One region of the Propionibacterium sp. genome, then DNA from elsewhere that is predicted to be linked to it. Evidence: riboswitches for the same ligand, from Rfam matches in the RefSeq annotation. Region 1 holds a riboswitch; the other holds the start of a gene.

Region 1 (7,847 bases):
AGGAACGAGTGCGACGAACCAGGTTCTCGCTCATCAGTCGTTTCCAGTCCGCTGGCTCCTCGGAGCAGCGGAATGCGGCCAAAGTAGTGATCTTCCCGTCGAGTTTTCCCGTCAGGTCCGGATCCCTCGCTAAAGCCACATCAGGGCTGATCCCTAAGTCATCATCTTCGCCAACCCATAGGCCGACCTGGTTTGCGACGTCCCGGTACTCCTTGTTGTAAGGCGTGGCAGTCAGCGCCAGGACCTTGGAATCGTTGGTGTGGATGTAGTCGTGGATCGCCACGTAGTCCTTGCGCTGATTGTTGCGCAATGTGTGCGACTCGTCGACGATCACGAACTCGTAGCGCCGCAGGTCGGGGAGGATCTTGTCGGCCATCGAGTAGGGCACAACCCGGCCGGCAAGGTCATAGTCAGCGAGGTAGCTCCCCCACATGCCCGCCAGGTTCTTCGGGCAGATCACCAGAGGCCGCATACCGTGCTCCTCGTAAAGCATGCACGCCACCGCGATCGCGGTGATCGTCTTCCCCAAGCCAACAACATCACCCAGCATGGTGCCGCCACGAGCGACGACTCGCCGGGCCAGAGTACGTACCGCTGTGGCCTGGAAATCCATGAGCTCACCAGCGATCTGCGACGGGATGGAGTAGGCGGTCTGTCCGTCTCGCACGTCACGAGACAGGTCGTAGCAGACCTTCATGAAAACTTGCCATGGAGTGTGGCTACCAACCCAAGAATCCTCAATCAATTCAATGACGTCAGAGGTAATTGGCCAGCAGAAATCGTCGTTCCAGTGACGGGTGAACCAGGCATCAAGATGTGTGGATGCATCATTGTCCTGCACATCCACGTTGAGCTCCGTATTCGAGCGCAGACCGGGACCAGTGAGATTCGACGAACCCACATAGCCGGTGATCGGATTACTGATGTCCTTGCGGTGCAGAATGTACGTCTTCCCATGTAGGGGCTGACGCGTGTACACCTTCACCTGGACCTTCCCGGAGTCCAGCTGACGTTTCAGCATGCCCACAGTGCGCCGGTCAGCATTGTTTGGCATGCCACGGGACAGCTGGTCACGCAGCTGGATGACGAGCTGGTCCTTTCGACCCTCAGCCAACTCACGGTCCACCAACCCGGCGAACTCATCCCCCCGAGACCTCTGCCTCCAACGCGTCTACGGCCTCCTGGTGGAACCCTTGGGCGACCATGCCGATGAGAATCCGCACTACCGGCGACTTGCCGTCTGGTAGCCGCTTGGCGTCCACCAGGTCAGCAAACTGCGACCAGCCCCGCAAGTTGAAGTACCCAACAGCGGTGTCCATCCGGTCATAAGTCTTCAACATCTCCTGCAACCGGGCCCCCAGGATGGACTTCGGATCAGCCGGGTTGTTGTCGAAGATGCGAGTCATACAAGCCTTCCAATGCCAGGACAAACACGGATCACATAGGAAGCATCTCTGCTACCCGCCGTGGCATGGGTAACGGTAGCGGCAATCTACGCCTAGAAACCTGACAGATACGCCGTCATTTCTCCCAGATGCTGCGGCGGCACTCACCGACGAGAATGGACAAAAAAGCCCGCTATGCCACTCTTTAGGACTTGGCCAAGTCTCACTACATCGTTTCGACCTGCATCATGGGGATCCGTTACGTAGTGACACCATGTACATCACTCACCACGCACGCCAGCGCGGATGATCTGTCGCGTCCGCCAGGGAAGAGCCCTGTTTCATCGGCGCCAGATCCGGCCCGAAATCCTGGTCCGCGATCCGTTTCGCCAGCCCGTTCCAGCACCCCACGTGCTTCGCCATGTCATCCAGCGACTCTGATGCCCACAGACCTAGGAAAAATCGTGGATGGATGGCCTGTGATCAAACGCCTGTGTGAGGGCGAAGATCTCCGTTATGTGAAGCGGCTTCTCAGCACAGCCCACAACACGGAAGCCGCATAGATTTCGCTGACTTTCCCTTGTGTGGTTCACCACGATCGAGTGATCCTCATAGTGACGTCGAAAAGTCAGCAGACAGTCGGATGACTTTTTGTGCACCGTCAAAATTATGCGGCCTCCATTGCGTACATACAGACAATGATTCCTCTCCACAACCGCCGTGGAAGCTGGGATATTCGCTTGACATGGATCTGAACCTCCTGCGCCGCAGGAAATATCGTATGGATCCACAACCGGCCCGCCACGTTCGTCGTGTGAGTGACCGGGGACTCGATGGAGGGCAGGATCTTCAACGGCGACGAACTGATTAGACCGATCCCTCGGCCCCACCGAAGGTGACGTGGTGACGACATGCCTCATCACCTGCATCGCTGACCCGGATCGCGCTGGTCGACGTTGATTCTTGTTACTGCGCGTGTGAGCGGGCGCGACTACGGCATTCGCCCCGCGACCTCAGCGCGAGGACCCTCTACGTCACGCCGGCCGGAGCAGTCCCGCACGCTCGGCCAGCACCGCGATACCCACCCGGTTGGCCACTCCGAGCTTGGACTGGATCGTGGCCACATGCGACTTGATGGTCGCCTCGGCGAGATACAGCTGCGCACCAATCGCGGCATTCGTCATTCCCTGCGCAACAGCTGCAGCCACCTCACGCTCACGAGCGGTCAGCCTCGCCACCGCCACTTCGGCAGCACGCCGCTGCTCCACCGCAGGATCCCGCGCGATCTGGTCCAGCAAGCGCCGGGTGCTGCGCGGCGACAGCACGGCGTCCCCAGCCATCACCGATTTGATGGCGCCGATGATCTCATCGGGAGCCGATGTCTTGAGCAGAAATCCGGATGCCCCCGCCTCCAACGCAGACATCACCGCGTCGTCGACATCCCACGTTGTCAGCGCAATGACATACGGCGCATCAGGCCGTTGATCGATCCGCCTGGTGGCAGCGATGCCATCGACTCCGGGCATCCCCAGATCCATCAGCACCACGTCGACCGACTGGCTGCGCACCTGCGCGATGGCCTCCTCCCCATCGCCTGCGGTGCCCACCACCTCGATCTCCTGATCGCTCTCGAGCAGGTACTTCAGACCGGTGACCACCATCGGGTCATCGTCAGCGACAAGCACTCGGATCGGCACGAGCGCATCCTACGGCGAGATGCAGACATGATTGCCAACCAGCGGTCCCGCCGCACCGTCAGCTGATCCGCCAGGGCAGCGTGACATGCACCCGGAACTGGTCTCCGTCCAGGCCGTACCTCATGGTCCCCCCGAGCAGATGGGTGCGTTCCTCGATGCCCTTCAGCCCACGCGATGATCCCGACGGACCCCCGCCCTCCACGTATCGGTTACGTGCGTCGATGACTACGCCCGAAGCAGGGTTGCCCTCCACGGTGAGCAGGACTTGCTCGTGAGGAGCATGTTTACGAGCATTGGTGAGCAACTCCTGCACGATCCGATACACGGCCCGGCTCAACGGTGCCGAGGCAGAATCGGCGTCCTGGATGAATATCGAAGAACTGAGTTGCTGCCCGGCGCCGAAGGACTCCTGCACCACCTTGGCCAGATCCGACAGCGGCACCGCGGGCTGGTCAGTGCCCACCGGTTCACGCAGAAGATTCAACAACGAGCGCAGATCATTCATCGCCTCACCGGCACTCTGCCGCACCAGATGAGCCGACTCGGAAACCTTCGGATCGTCCCCGGAGTTGGCTTCCAAAGCGCCGGCATACAAGGACAGCAGCGACAACCTGTGACCCATCGCATCGTGCACTTCGCGAGCAATGCGCTCACGTTCCTCTCGCCTGGCCAGCTCGTCCCCGAGTTGACCGGTGGTGGCCTGCGCTGCCTGCGCCACACCTGTGGCGGTCACCGCTTCACGCCTGGACCGCACCAGGAGTCCCGTACCGACCGCCATGCCCATGCCCAGCACAAGGACGGCAAATATCTCGGTGACACCGAGCTGGGCGAACTGGGCCTGGTCAGATGGTTGCGGCCCGAAGACGATCTTCAGGAATGACGCGCCACGAGGCTCGGCTCTCGCGTCGGCCAGCACAACCCAGATCGATGTGAGTCCGACACATACGGTCGTCCACCACACGGCAGGTCCCCGTCGGCGGCCAATGAGCGTCGCCAGGCAGATGAGCGGAAGGCCATTGCCGATCGGGATCACCACCGACACCCCGGCCGCCACGAGGGTGATGATGAACGGCCAGCGATGCCGCCAGCACAGGAGGAAGGGCAATCCGAGCGACGCGAACATCGCCAGTACCCCCATCCCGCCCGAAGAACCGTGCTGCATTCCCCACACGGGGGGCGAGTAGGACGCACTCGCCAAACAGGCAACGAGCGCTGACAGCACCAGCAGAACGGTGTGCCACCACACCGGTCGCCGGTCGCTGCCGACCCTTTCGTAATTCCACACAGCGGCATCGTAAGACCGGCCGGTGACTTATTTCGTGAGCCGATCGATGGTCATGGTCCGGCTCCCATTCATTCTTTCGGTGGTGCCAGCAAGGTCCGAACTCCCGATGCGCCCACGGGCGCCTCGGCGGTGTGCTTATCAGGTAATCGATCAACCGCCGTCAAGGAGTTTCGACATGAGCAACGCACCCCAGCAGTATCCCGGCCAGCCGGCTTACGCATATCCAGGAAATGGACCGGCACTGCCGCCGCCGAAGCGGAAGAAGCCGTGGTACAAGAGAGTCTGGGTGTGGGCACTCATCGTTGTTGCCGTCATCATCATCGCCACAGTTTCGAATTCAGGTGGCGGCGACTCGTCCAGCACTTCGAGCCCAGCCGCCTCGCAGGTGGCAGCGCAGGGCCAGGCCGGACAGTCGGCCACAGACCCGACGAAGACGGCAGCCACCCAGGCTGCCAAGCCCAAGGACAAGCTGACTCTTGACGACGGTTGGCAGCTGGACAAGTCAAACCCCTACATGCTCCAGGTGAATGGCTACGTGAGCAACAACACGAACAAGCCCATCAACAACTACATCCAGATCACTTTCGATGAACTGGACAGCGCTGGCGCGAATCTCGGCACCTGCCTGGCCAATACGAACACCATTGACGCGAACGGAAAGTGGAAGTTCTCCGCTGGCTGTGACAAAGATCCAGATGAGGTCGCCACAGTCCGGTTGAAGGACATCACCGGCTTCTGAGATCTCACTCGATCAAGGCCAGCCACGACGCCCCCCCCAGAATTACCGGGGCGGGCGTCGGTGCTTCTGCAGGGTTGCCGACCGGCACCACGCACTGATTCACGCCGTCGCAGCCGTGAGTAGTAACCCGTGCGAAACCCAACCCTCGATCGCCCCCGAGCCCCTGTCAGGGCCATCACGGTCATCGCGAGATGGTTTTCGCACGGATTCTGGCAGACAAGCACGGTGGGCATGCTCGTGCACAGCACATTCTCAGCGGCGACGCCCCCTACACTCGGCCCGTGTCACCCACACCCAGCGAGCGCCGCGAGATCGTCGCGGCCGTGAACCGCTGGTACGCCACCGCAGCGAGGCAACTGCCCTGGCGCGAACCCGGCACCACCCCCTGGGGCATCGTGGTGAGCGAATTCATGGCACAGCAGACACCGGTGGCCCGGGTGATCGAACCGTGGCGGGAGTGGATGAGCCGCTGGCCAACGCCTGCTGCGCTGGCTTCGGCCCCCTCGTCGCAGGCAGTGCTCGCCTGGGGACGCCTCGGTTACCCGCGTCGCGCGCTTCGTCTGCACGCCACCGCGGTCGCCATCACCGAGCTCCACCACGGTGAGGTACCCAGCGAGCGCGCCGAGCTCAGAGCACTGCCAGGTATCGGCGAATACACCGCCGCAGCCATTGCCAGCTTCGCCTTCGGCGCACGTGCCGTCGTGCTGGACACCAACGTCCGCCGGGTACTCGTCCGCCTCGACCGGGGAAAGCAGTTCCCCGCCAACTCCACCACCGCTGCGGAAAGGCGGCTGGCCGAGTCGTGGCTGCCCGAGGACGAGACCACGGCATCACGCTGGGCGGCCTCGTCGATGGAACTGGGCGCGCTCATCTGCACCGCCGCCTCCCCGCTGTGTGCACAATGCCCAGTCGCAACGCACTGCGCCTGGTTGCGGGCCGGCCGCCCCCAGCACGACGGACCACCACGGCGCGTCCAGACATATGCCGGCACCGACCGGCAGGCCCGCGGACGCCTTCTCGACGCGGTGCGAACCACCCCCGATGGCCTCCAGATCGACCTGCTGCTCGGCCGTTGGGCAGGCGATCTCGACCAGGCCATGCGAGCTCTGGACGGGCTGATCGCCGATGGCCTCGTGCACCGGGATGGCGACATCGTCACGCTCTGAGCCACCCGATCGGCAGCGGGGCGCCCGGCCGTATACTGATCGATGATCGCGGGAGCTCGCACACGTGGGCTGAGAGGACGCACCGGGCGTCGACCGCAGAACCTGTCCGGATAATGCCGGCGAAGGGAGTTCTCGTGTCCCAGACAAACAATGCCGTCAAAAAAGGTGCCGTCGATGTCGCTGGTGCACTCACCCGCCTTCGGGAGACCAGCCCGCTCGTGCAATGCCTCACCAATATCGTGGTGGCGAATTTCACCGCGAATGTGCTTCTCAGCGCGGGTGCGACACCGGCAATGGTGGACAACTCCAAGGAATCGCGGCTGTTCTCAGGGGTCGCCAACGGCATACTGGTGAACACCGGCACCCCCTATCCCGACACCACGCTCGGCATGGTGGAAGCCGCCTCCGGCGCGGCGGCCGCACGGACGCCATGGGTGCTCGATCCGGTGGCCGCCGGCCTGCCGTGGCGCACCCAGGTGGCCCGCAACTGCCTGGACGCCGCCAACCCGACCATCATCCGCGGCAATGCCTCCGAGATCCTCGCCCTTTCCGGTGAGGAAGCGGGCGGACGCGGCCCCGACAGCACCGACGAGACCACCGCCGCCCTGTCCTCGGCCACCCGATTGGCCGCCGATCACCGCTGCGTGGTGGCGGTCAGCGGGGCGATCGACCTCATCACCGACGGCACACGCACCGTCTCGGTGGACAACGGCCATCTCTGGATGACCCGGGTCACCGGGGTCGGCTGCGCTCTGGGCGCGCTGATGGCCGCCTTCGCAGCGGTCGCCGAACCCCTCGATGCGGCAGCTACGGCCACCGCCCTGATGTGCGTGGCGGCCGAGCACGCCGCCGCCGAGACCCGCGCACCCGGTTCCTTCGCCGTGGCCTTGGTCGATCACCTCTTCCTCATCACCCCCGACGAGCTGGCCGACGCCGCGAAGGTGGAGGCGATGCAGAATGTCGCGGCCTGAGTTCGACCTGTCGGTCTACCTGGTCACCGACACCGTCCAGTGCGGCGGCCCCGATGCGGTGGTGAGCACTGTTGAACAGGCCGCCACGGCAGGTGTGACCCTTGTCCAGCTGCGCGATCACCACTTGTCAGATGCCGAATTCGTGGATCTCGGCCGCGAGCTCGCCGGAATTCTCAAGGGCTCCGGCATCCCGCTGCTCATCGACGACCGCGTGAATCTGGTGGCCCACATCGGCGCGCAGGGCGCTCATGTGGGTCAGGGCGACATGCCCGTTTCAGAAGCCCGTCGCATTCTCGGCCCTGATGCCATTCTGGGGCTCTCGGCGCAATCCCCCGAGCATGTGCGTACCGCCCAGAGCCTGGGTCTGGCAGTGGTGGACTACCTCGGCGTCGGTGCGCTGCACGCCACCGGCACCAAGCCCGAGGCCGGTGACCTCGGACTTGCCCGGGTGGCCACCGTCACAGCTGCCAGCCCGTGGCCGGTCTGCGCGATCGGTGGCGTCAAGGCCGCCGATGCGCCCGATCTGGCGGCGGTGGGTTGTGCGGGCATGAGCGTTGTCAGCGCCATCTGCGGACAGCCTGACATCGGTGCCGCGACCCGCGAA
Region 2 (7,847 bases), on a different contig from region 1:
CCCGGATGGGTGCCTCGAATGTGCGCGAGAAGCTGCCGCCGATCATCGAAGAGGTCGAGGCCTCCGGCCGCAAGGTCGCCTGGGTGTGCGATCCCATGCACGGCAACACCTTCGAGACCTCCAAGGGTTTCAAGACCCGCGAGTACGCGGCCGTGGTGGAGGAGCTCAACGGCTTCTTCGATGTGCACGAGCAGCTCGGCACCTGGCCGGGCGGGGTGCACATCGAGCTCACCGGCGACGATGTCACCGAGTGCCTCGGCGGGGCCTTCCAGCTCAGCGAGACCGATCTGGCGAGCCGTTACGAGACCACCTGCGATCCCCGGCTCAACCGCAACCAGAGCCTCGAGCTGGCCTTCATGATCGCCGAGCGCCTGAACCGCTACCGCGGCAAGTACGCCACCGAGTCACCGGCTCCCGACTGGAACGAGTGAGGTCCGGCTGGTCCGTCCTCAACCCTGATGGACTGCACTCTTGTGTCGTGTACGCGACAGCATCGCAGTCCATCAGGTGGTGAGCGCAGTCACCTGGCGGGCAGGTAGACCGATCCGCCGGACTGCTTGAACAGGATGCTCATCGCTGACATCCCGGTGACGATGGCCTGCTGGGCGTCGCGGTCTCCGAAACGGTCCCTGATGTTCTGCGAGATCGCCATGGCGCAGAATTTCGGGCCGCACATCGCGCAGAAGTGCGCGAGCTTGGCCGGCTCGGCGGGCTGGTCCTCGTCGTGCAGCGCCAGCGCGGTGTCCGGGTCGAGCGACAGATTGAACTGGTCCATCCAGCGGAACTCGAAACGAGCCCTGGAGATGGCGTCGTCGCGTTCGCGCGCACCGGCATGGTGCTTGGCGATGTCTGCGGCGTGGGCCGCGATCTTGTAGGTGATCACGCCGGTCTTCACGTCGTCGCGGTTGGGCAGGCCCAGATGCTCTTTCGGGGTGACATAGCACAGCATCGCGGTGCCGTACCGGGCTGCCTCGGTGGCTCCGATGGCGCTGGTGATGTGGTCGTAGCCAGGCGCTGCGTCCATGGCGAGCGGCCCGAGTGTGTAGAACGGCGCCCCTTTGCACAGCGACTTCTCCAGCTCGACGTTCGCCTTCACGGTGTCGAAGGGAATGTGGCCCGGGCCTTCGATCATCACCTGGCAGTCGTGTGCCCAGGCCTTTTCGGTGAGTTCGGCCAGGGTGAGCAGCTCTGCGAACTGGGCCTGGTCATTGGCATCGGCCAGGCAGCCGGGACGCAGGCCGTCGCCGAGGGAGAAGCACACGTCGTAGTTGTGCAGGATCTCGCACAGCTCGTCGAAATGCGTGTACAGGAAGTTCTCCTCGTGGTGGGCGAGGCACCACGAGGCCATGATCGAACCGCCACGCGAGACGATTCCGGTGAGCCGATCCGCGGTGAGCGGCACATGTCCGAGCCGGACGCCGGCATGGATGGTCATGTAGTCCACGCCCTGTTCGCACTGCTCGACGACGGTGTCGCGGAACAGCTCCCAGGAGAGCTCGGAGGCGTCCTGGCCCACCTCTTCGAGGGCCTGGTAGAGCGGCACCGTTCCGATCGGTACGGGGGAGTTGCGCAGGATCCACTCGCGGGTGGTGTGGATGTCGTCACCGGTCGACAGATCCATCACCGTGTCGGCGCCCCACTTCGTGGCCCAGCTCAGTTTCTCCACCTCTTCGCCGATCGAGGAGCTGACCTGGGAGTTGCCGAGGTTGGCGTTGATCTTCACCAGGAAGCGTTCGCCGATGATCATCGGCTCGGCCTCGGGATGGTTGATGTTGAGCGGTATCACTGCGCGTCCGGCTGCGAGCTCGTCTCGCACCAGCTGGGCGGAGCAGTGCTCTCGTTCGGCTGCGAAGGCCATCTCAGGAGTGACGATGCCCTGGCGCGCGTACCGGCGCTGGGTCGGGCAGGCGCCGGAGGACGCCCGACGAGGGTGGCGCTGTTGGCCGCGCCAGCCGCGGTCAGCACCTCTACGCTGCCCAGATCGTGCCTTGTCAACACCGGGATCGGCGGTCTCCGAGGCGTACTCCTGGGTGTCGTGTCGGTCAGCGATCCACTGGGCGCGCAGGGGCGGAAGGCCGATGTCGGTGGGATGGGCAGGGCCCTCGGTGCAGTAGTCCACGAAGGGCTCATAGGGGGTTGCACCAGGGACGGCGGTCAGGGGGATCTCGGTGAACGGAACGTCGAGCAGATAGCTGCCGTGCGCGTTCGTGAAGGGAAGCTGCGTGGTGCGGCGAAGGTGAACCCGATCTCGTTGAGCCGATCCTGCTGCGGTCTCCCGGTTCTGCTTCTCGGTGCTGGCCTCCTGCTGCGGGAGGTCGGTGTCGTGCGATGGTGTGCTGGCACCGTGCGGGTTTACTGGCATGAATCCTTCTTCCTTCGCCGGCATGACCCGGACAGGTTCGACGGTGCTCAGACAGGTCGGTCTGATCTCAGCCCCCGCAGTGGGGCGCCCGTGTGGATGTCAGCGATGCTAGTTCCCTCTCGTCAGCGACGCGCAGAGGGGTCCGAAATGTTCGCGACATGGTGCGGGAAAGTCCCATGCCCTGTACCGGCGCCGAGATCACGCCCAGACGATCCACGGACGCAATCCAACGGGCGGCACTGCGTGCATTCGACGGCGCACGTCGTGCTCAGCGTGTCACGAGGACATCACTCACAGGACGTCGGGGACTCGGCCCGGCCACGCGTCCGGGATAGCCGATTCGGAATCCGAGCAGACTTTGACCTGGGGCAATGCCCGTTGCGTCAGCCCACCCGGCGCCGAATCGATCAGTGGCACGCAGCGCCGCCTCGCGAGTGATCCGCTCGCCGACCTGGTTCATGTGCTGCACGGCGAGCCCTGCGGCGGTGGCGGCCAGATGTACGTGCTCCAGGAGACGCCCACCCGCGAGCCGATCATGGGCGTCCTCGACGTCGCTGACGCGGACGATGCCATAGGCACTGGCCGTGGCCGTGTGGGTGTCGCGAGTGGTGCGCAGCCAGAACGCGTCACCGAAGCGGCGCGACTGTGCCGGCAGGATCTTCGCCATGGCGAGGGTGAAGCCGTCGAGGCCTTGACAGTTGAGGGTCAGGCCGTCGCGGTGACGTTCGACATCGGCGAGATCGTTGCGGAACCAGGAGAAGGCCTCGGTGGACATCTGCTCGTCCTCGGTGATGGACCGGGTGGCCGCCACGTAGAGATCTCCGAGTGCGGAGATCCTGCCAGGATCGGTGACCCATGCCAACTCAGCCCCAGCCGGCGCGTCGGCGGCGAGCGATTCGAGAACATCGGACGTCACGGGTCGTCTGCTGAACGGTCCGCGATTGGTGTGCCTGCCTGCAATGGCCGAGGCGAGTTCCTGCTCCCGCGCTGTGGCCGGTCCGCCGGGTGCCAGATCGATGTGTGCAATGTGCTCCGGATCGGTGTCTGGCCACGCTGTGACGGCTGCGTCCAGATCCTCCGAGCGCGCTGCGACAACGAGATTCTCGATGGCGCACCCGCACCCGGCGATCCGCTCGCGCCCTGACGAGTCGCTCACCGGCATGGCGCGCGCGGGGTCCGAGTAGACCTCGATGCTGTTCGCGCCGAGGGCGAACGACCACGGCTGGATGTTGTGGGGATTGGCCGCCAGTGAACCGGCCGCAACGAGTTTCTCCAGCCCGGGCGCCGCCTGCCAATCGCGCCACAGCGCATAGGCATCACCGTGCTCGCGGACCCACACACCATTGGTCTGGGCCCGGACACCCGTCGCTGCCGCGGAGCCGAGCAGAACCGCGGCGGCGCCGATCCCGGCCGACTTCAGCATCCTGCGTCTCGACAGTCTGCGAGCCATGCCATGGGATGTGGTGTCACCGCCGTCGTCCTGGAGGCGATCGTCGGGTGGGTCCGGGCGATGCCCGGCCGGCTCGATCACGGCAGGTCCTTGACGGGCTCATCCACACCGAGCAGCTCGCGTCCGGCCGTCGTGAGCAGCGGTTGCATCACGGCGCGCCCGTACCGGCGCGCGTCAACGCGCTGGTCATGGACCGCCTCCGCGAACGGAAGCGCGGTCTCGCTCACCAACCACAGCAGGCCCACTATGTCCCGCACCGTGGTCGGTGGTTCGGGTGTCCTTAACAGGCCGGCCTCGGCGAGCCTTTCCACGAGAGCGACGAAGTGGTCCAGGCGAGTCGCGTAGCCGGCGCGATAGCTCTCCGCGAGCAGGGGATCAGTGTGCAGGAGCACGAACAGTTCGCGCAGGAAGAAGGCGTAGTCCTCATCGGGTTGCGGCTGTTCGGTGACGCGCTGCCAGAGCATCTGCAGAGCATCCTGCGGATTCTGTGTGGGATCGTCGGGCGGCTGCATCCGTGCGCTCCAGTCGGAGAACAGGTTCCGCACGATTTCTTCCTTCGAGCCGAACCAGTAGTACAGATTGCCCGGGCTGATGCCGGCCTCCCGGGCAATCTGGTTGGTCGTCACGGGGCCGATGCCGTGTGCGGAGAACAACTGTCTGGCTGTCCGCAGGATCGTTTCGCGCCGCGTTGCGGCCCTCTGCGGGACACGAGTTGGGTCGGGCATGCAGCGAGGATAACAGTTATTAGAGTAAATACTCTAATAGTCGCGGTGGTGTACGCCCCTGCTGAGGGTGGGCATCCGGGGCACATCGAGCTCGCCAGCACCGTTGTCCTGCCAGAAGGCTTCCTGCGAGGGCGAGGCGCGAATCACTACGGCTGGTCGCGCCTGTTGACGCCAAGGGCATAGTGAGGCCATGAAGATCACTCATCTGGGCCATTCATGTGTTCTCATCGAGACCGGGGGCGCCCGCGTGCTGATTGACCCCGGCTGCTTCTCCAGCGGTTGGCAGGGTCTTGAAGGCCTCGACGCCGTGTTCATCACCCACCAGCACCCCGACCACGCCGATCCCGAGGCATTGCCAGGATTCGTGCGCTCGCACCCGGGCCTGCCGTTCTACATCGAACCCTCGGTGTCCACCATGGTGGACATCCCGGGCGCGCGCCCGATGAAGATCGACGAGACGATTCCGGTGAAGGATCAGCGCATCTGGACGGTTGGCGGGCGCCATGCGGTGATCCACCCCGACATCCCGAGAGTCGACAATGTGGGCCTGGTGATCAGCGCCCCCGACGAGCCCACCGTTTTCCACCCGGGCGATTCCCTGGAGGCCACTCCGGACGGTGTGGATGTGCTCTGCGTACCGATGATGGCGCCCTGGGAGAAGGTCGGTGAGACCATCGACTTCGTGCGGGCAGTCGGCGCCCAGCAGATGATGCCGATTCACGACGGCCTGCTCAACGACCGTGGTTTCTCGATGATCGCCGGTCACCTGCAACGGCTCACCAAGAGCTCCTTCGTCACGGTGCGCGACCCCAGGCCGTGGACGCCGGACATCGAGTTGTGATCCTCGGACGGGTGGCGCCGGATCAGCTGAGCCTCGCTCGCCCGTCGGCGAGGGTGCGCCCGGATACGGCGTACAGCAGGGTGCCGCCGACAGTCGCGTCCCGCGTCGTCGGCGCCCTCAGATGATGTAGATGCCCACGGTTGTGCCCTTGGCTGCAGCGGTGCCCTGGGCCGGGTCAGAGCGCTGCACCCGGTTCAGGTGAATCGGCGAGTTGGGGTCCACCATGGTCACCTGCACCGTGAATCCGGCATCCTGGAGCACCTTCGTGGCATCGTCGGTGGTCCGGGCTCTCACATCGGGGACGGCCACCTGCTGCGGACCCGACGAGACCACGAACGTCACCGTGCTGCCCGGTGGCAGCTGCCCGCCGGCCGGGTTCTGCGATATGACCTGGCCCGAGGCGACCGTGTCGGAGTTCTGCTGGGTGATGCTCACCGACAGCCCAGTCTGCGTCAGCGCGGCCTGTGCGCTGGAGACGGACTTGCCGGTGAAATCTGTGACCTGTACAGGGGCTGGGCCCTTGGAGACAGTGAGCGTGACGCCCTGGGTGCCGGGTACCTGGGTTCCCGTGGTGGCACTGGCGGCGATGACCGTGCCTTGCGGATGCGTGGCGTCGTATTGCTCGTCGACGCCGCCCAGCTGCAGATTCGAAGCCTCCAGAGCATCGGCAGCGGCGTCCTTGTCGAGGCCCACGACCGAAGGCATCGGGTAGGTCTGCGGCCCGGTGGACAGCGCGGCATGCACCTGGGAGTTGCGCGGCAGGCGGCTGCCCGCCGCCGGATCAGTGGTGATGATGGTGCCGGAGGGCACCTGCTCGTCGGGACGCTCAGTGAAGTTGATCTGCAGTCCTGCGGCGTGTGCGGCGGCCACGGCCTGTGGCTCGCTGAGGCCGATGACCGCCGGTGCGCTCACGAAGCGGCCGACGGCCAACCACCAGGAACCGAGCCCGACGGCGACCGCGAGCACGAGGACCAGAAGAATTCCGACCACACCGCGGCGTCGTCGGTGCACCCTGTCATGGGCGATGTCGGGGAAGCGCGGAGTCCGCTGGCTCTGCGGCCGCGGCCGGGCAGGGGGGCGAGGTGGCCGCGCGATGCCCATGTCCACCGGGCTCACCGGCGTGCGGGGACGCGCTGAGCCGCTCACCTGGGTCCAGCGGCTGCTGGAGGGTCGCACCGGCTCGGAAGTGCGTCGCTCCATTCGTGCCGGTGAGGACGCCCGTCTCGAGGAGGGCATGGCATGCGAACTCCGCGAATGCCCCGGGTGAGGATTGACAGGACCTCGTGAGGACGTCCCGGCCGGCTGCGAGGTGCTGGCCGTGACGATCGGTTGTCCCGGGGCGCGTCGTCCGGAGCCAGAGGTGGCCACAGAACTGGTCGGTGCCTGTGCCGCGCCGGGAATGCGGGCTGCATTCTGCTGGGCCACGGTGTGATCCGCAGTGCGAATCTGTGCAGGTGCGCCCGTGGCCACCTGGCCTGGCCAGGACCGACCGACCCGGAAGGCGGCCGGGTTCATGATCGCGCAGATGGCCTCGTCGCTGTCCACATCTGCGAGCACGGCGGCGCGTGCCCTGCGGACTCTGGCGAGCAGTTCCCGCCCGTCGCGGGGACGCATGCCGCTGTCCCGCCGGGTGCAGGACACCACCAGTGCATCCAGATAGTCGGGCAGCGGCGCGTGGTGATGGTCTCGCAACGTCTGCGAGGGTGGCGGCACCGACTTGTTGACGTGCGCATAGGCCACCTGAATGGGGGAGCTGCCGGTGTGCGGCTTCTCGCCGGTGAGCATCTCGTAGAGCATGATGCCGGTGGAGTAGACGTCGGAGCGCTTGTCGGCGCTGCCGGTGGTGACCACCTCGGGCGGCATGTAGCTCACCGTCCCGATCACCAGGCCTCTCGGAGCGGTGATGGTCTGAGATGTCACAGCCCGTGCCAGCCCGAAGTCGGCGACCTTGATGTGGCCCTTTCCGCTGATGAGCACGTTCTCGGGCTTCACATCGCGGTGCACCAGGCCTGATTCGTGGGCGGCGGCCAGTGCCGCTGCGACGGGCTCGATGAGTGACAGCGCCCGGGCCGGATCGAAGGGTGCCTCGCGGGTGATGAGATTGCGCAGCGTGCAACCTTGCACGAATTCCATGACGATGTAGGGCCGCCCGCGGTCCTGGCCCTGGTCGAAGACGCTCACCACATGCGGGTCGGAAAGCCTGGCGGCGGCACGGGCCTCCCGGTCGAAGCGGTCGGCGAAATCGGTGTCATCGCCGAGATTGTCGTGCATCACCTTGACCGCGACGACACGGTCGAGCCGGCGATCATGGGCGCGATAGACGGTGGCCATGCCCCCACGCGCCAAGCGGGTCACGATCTCATAGCGCCCGGCCAGCACGGAGCCGACCAATGGGTCGCTCGCGCTGGATCCGGTCAAAGTCATGCTCCAAAAACACGGTCGGGGAAGGTAGGCCGCGTCAGCCCATGG

What was found. Region 1 has a riboswitch for thiamine pyrophosphate ahead of thiM (hydroxyethylthiazole kinase). Riboswitches for the same ligand answer to the same signal wherever they lie in the genome.
Region 2: it holds a riboswitch for thiamine pyrophosphate, as region 1 does, so the genes downstream of both, thiC (phosphomethylpyrimidine synthase ThiC) here and thiM (hydroxyethylthiazole kinase) in region 1, are expected to answer to the same signal.

The regions. Positions count from the first base shown of each region.
Region 1 covers NZ_JBDNTB010000006.1:15,390-23,236, forward strand. Annotated here, with positions in the region: gene ABF648_RS01765 (phospholipase D-like domain-containing protein) at 1-1,054, opposite strand, end outside; gene ABF648_RS01770 (hypothetical protein) at 1,140-1,406, opposite strand; gene ABF648_RS01775 (hypothetical protein) at 1,671-1,808, opposite strand; gene ABF648_RS01780 (response regulator) at 2,420-3,082, opposite strand; gene ABF648_RS01785 (sensor histidine kinase) at 3,141-4,367, opposite strand; gene ABF648_RS01790 (FxLYD domain-containing protein) at 4,543-5,106, shown strand; gene ABF648_RS01795 (A/G-specific adenine glycosylase) at 5,388-6,272, shown strand; TPP riboswitch at 6,311-6,417, shown strand; gene thiM (hydroxyethylthiazole kinase) at 6,386-7,243, shown strand; gene thiE (thiamine phosphate synthase) at 7,230-7,847, shown strand, end outside.
Region 2 covers NZ_JBDNTB010000022.1:6,065-13,911, forward strand. Annotated here, with positions in the region: gene ABF648_RS05530 (class II 3-deoxy-7-phosphoheptulonate synthase) at 1-431, shown strand, start outside; gene thiC (phosphomethylpyrimidine synthase ThiC) at 521-2,362, opposite strand; TPP riboswitch at 2,355-2,464, opposite strand; gene ABF648_RS05540 (Acg family FMN-binding oxidoreductase) at 2,631-3,893, opposite strand; gene ABF648_RS05545 (TetR/AcrR family transcriptional regulator) at 3,890-4,537, opposite strand; gene ABF648_RS05550 (MBL fold metallo-hydrolase) at 4,728-5,378, shown strand; gene ABF648_RS05555 (PASTA domain-containing protein) at 5,496-6,893, opposite strand; partial or broken gene ABF648_RS05560 (protein kinase domain-containing protein) at 6,888-7,802, opposite strand.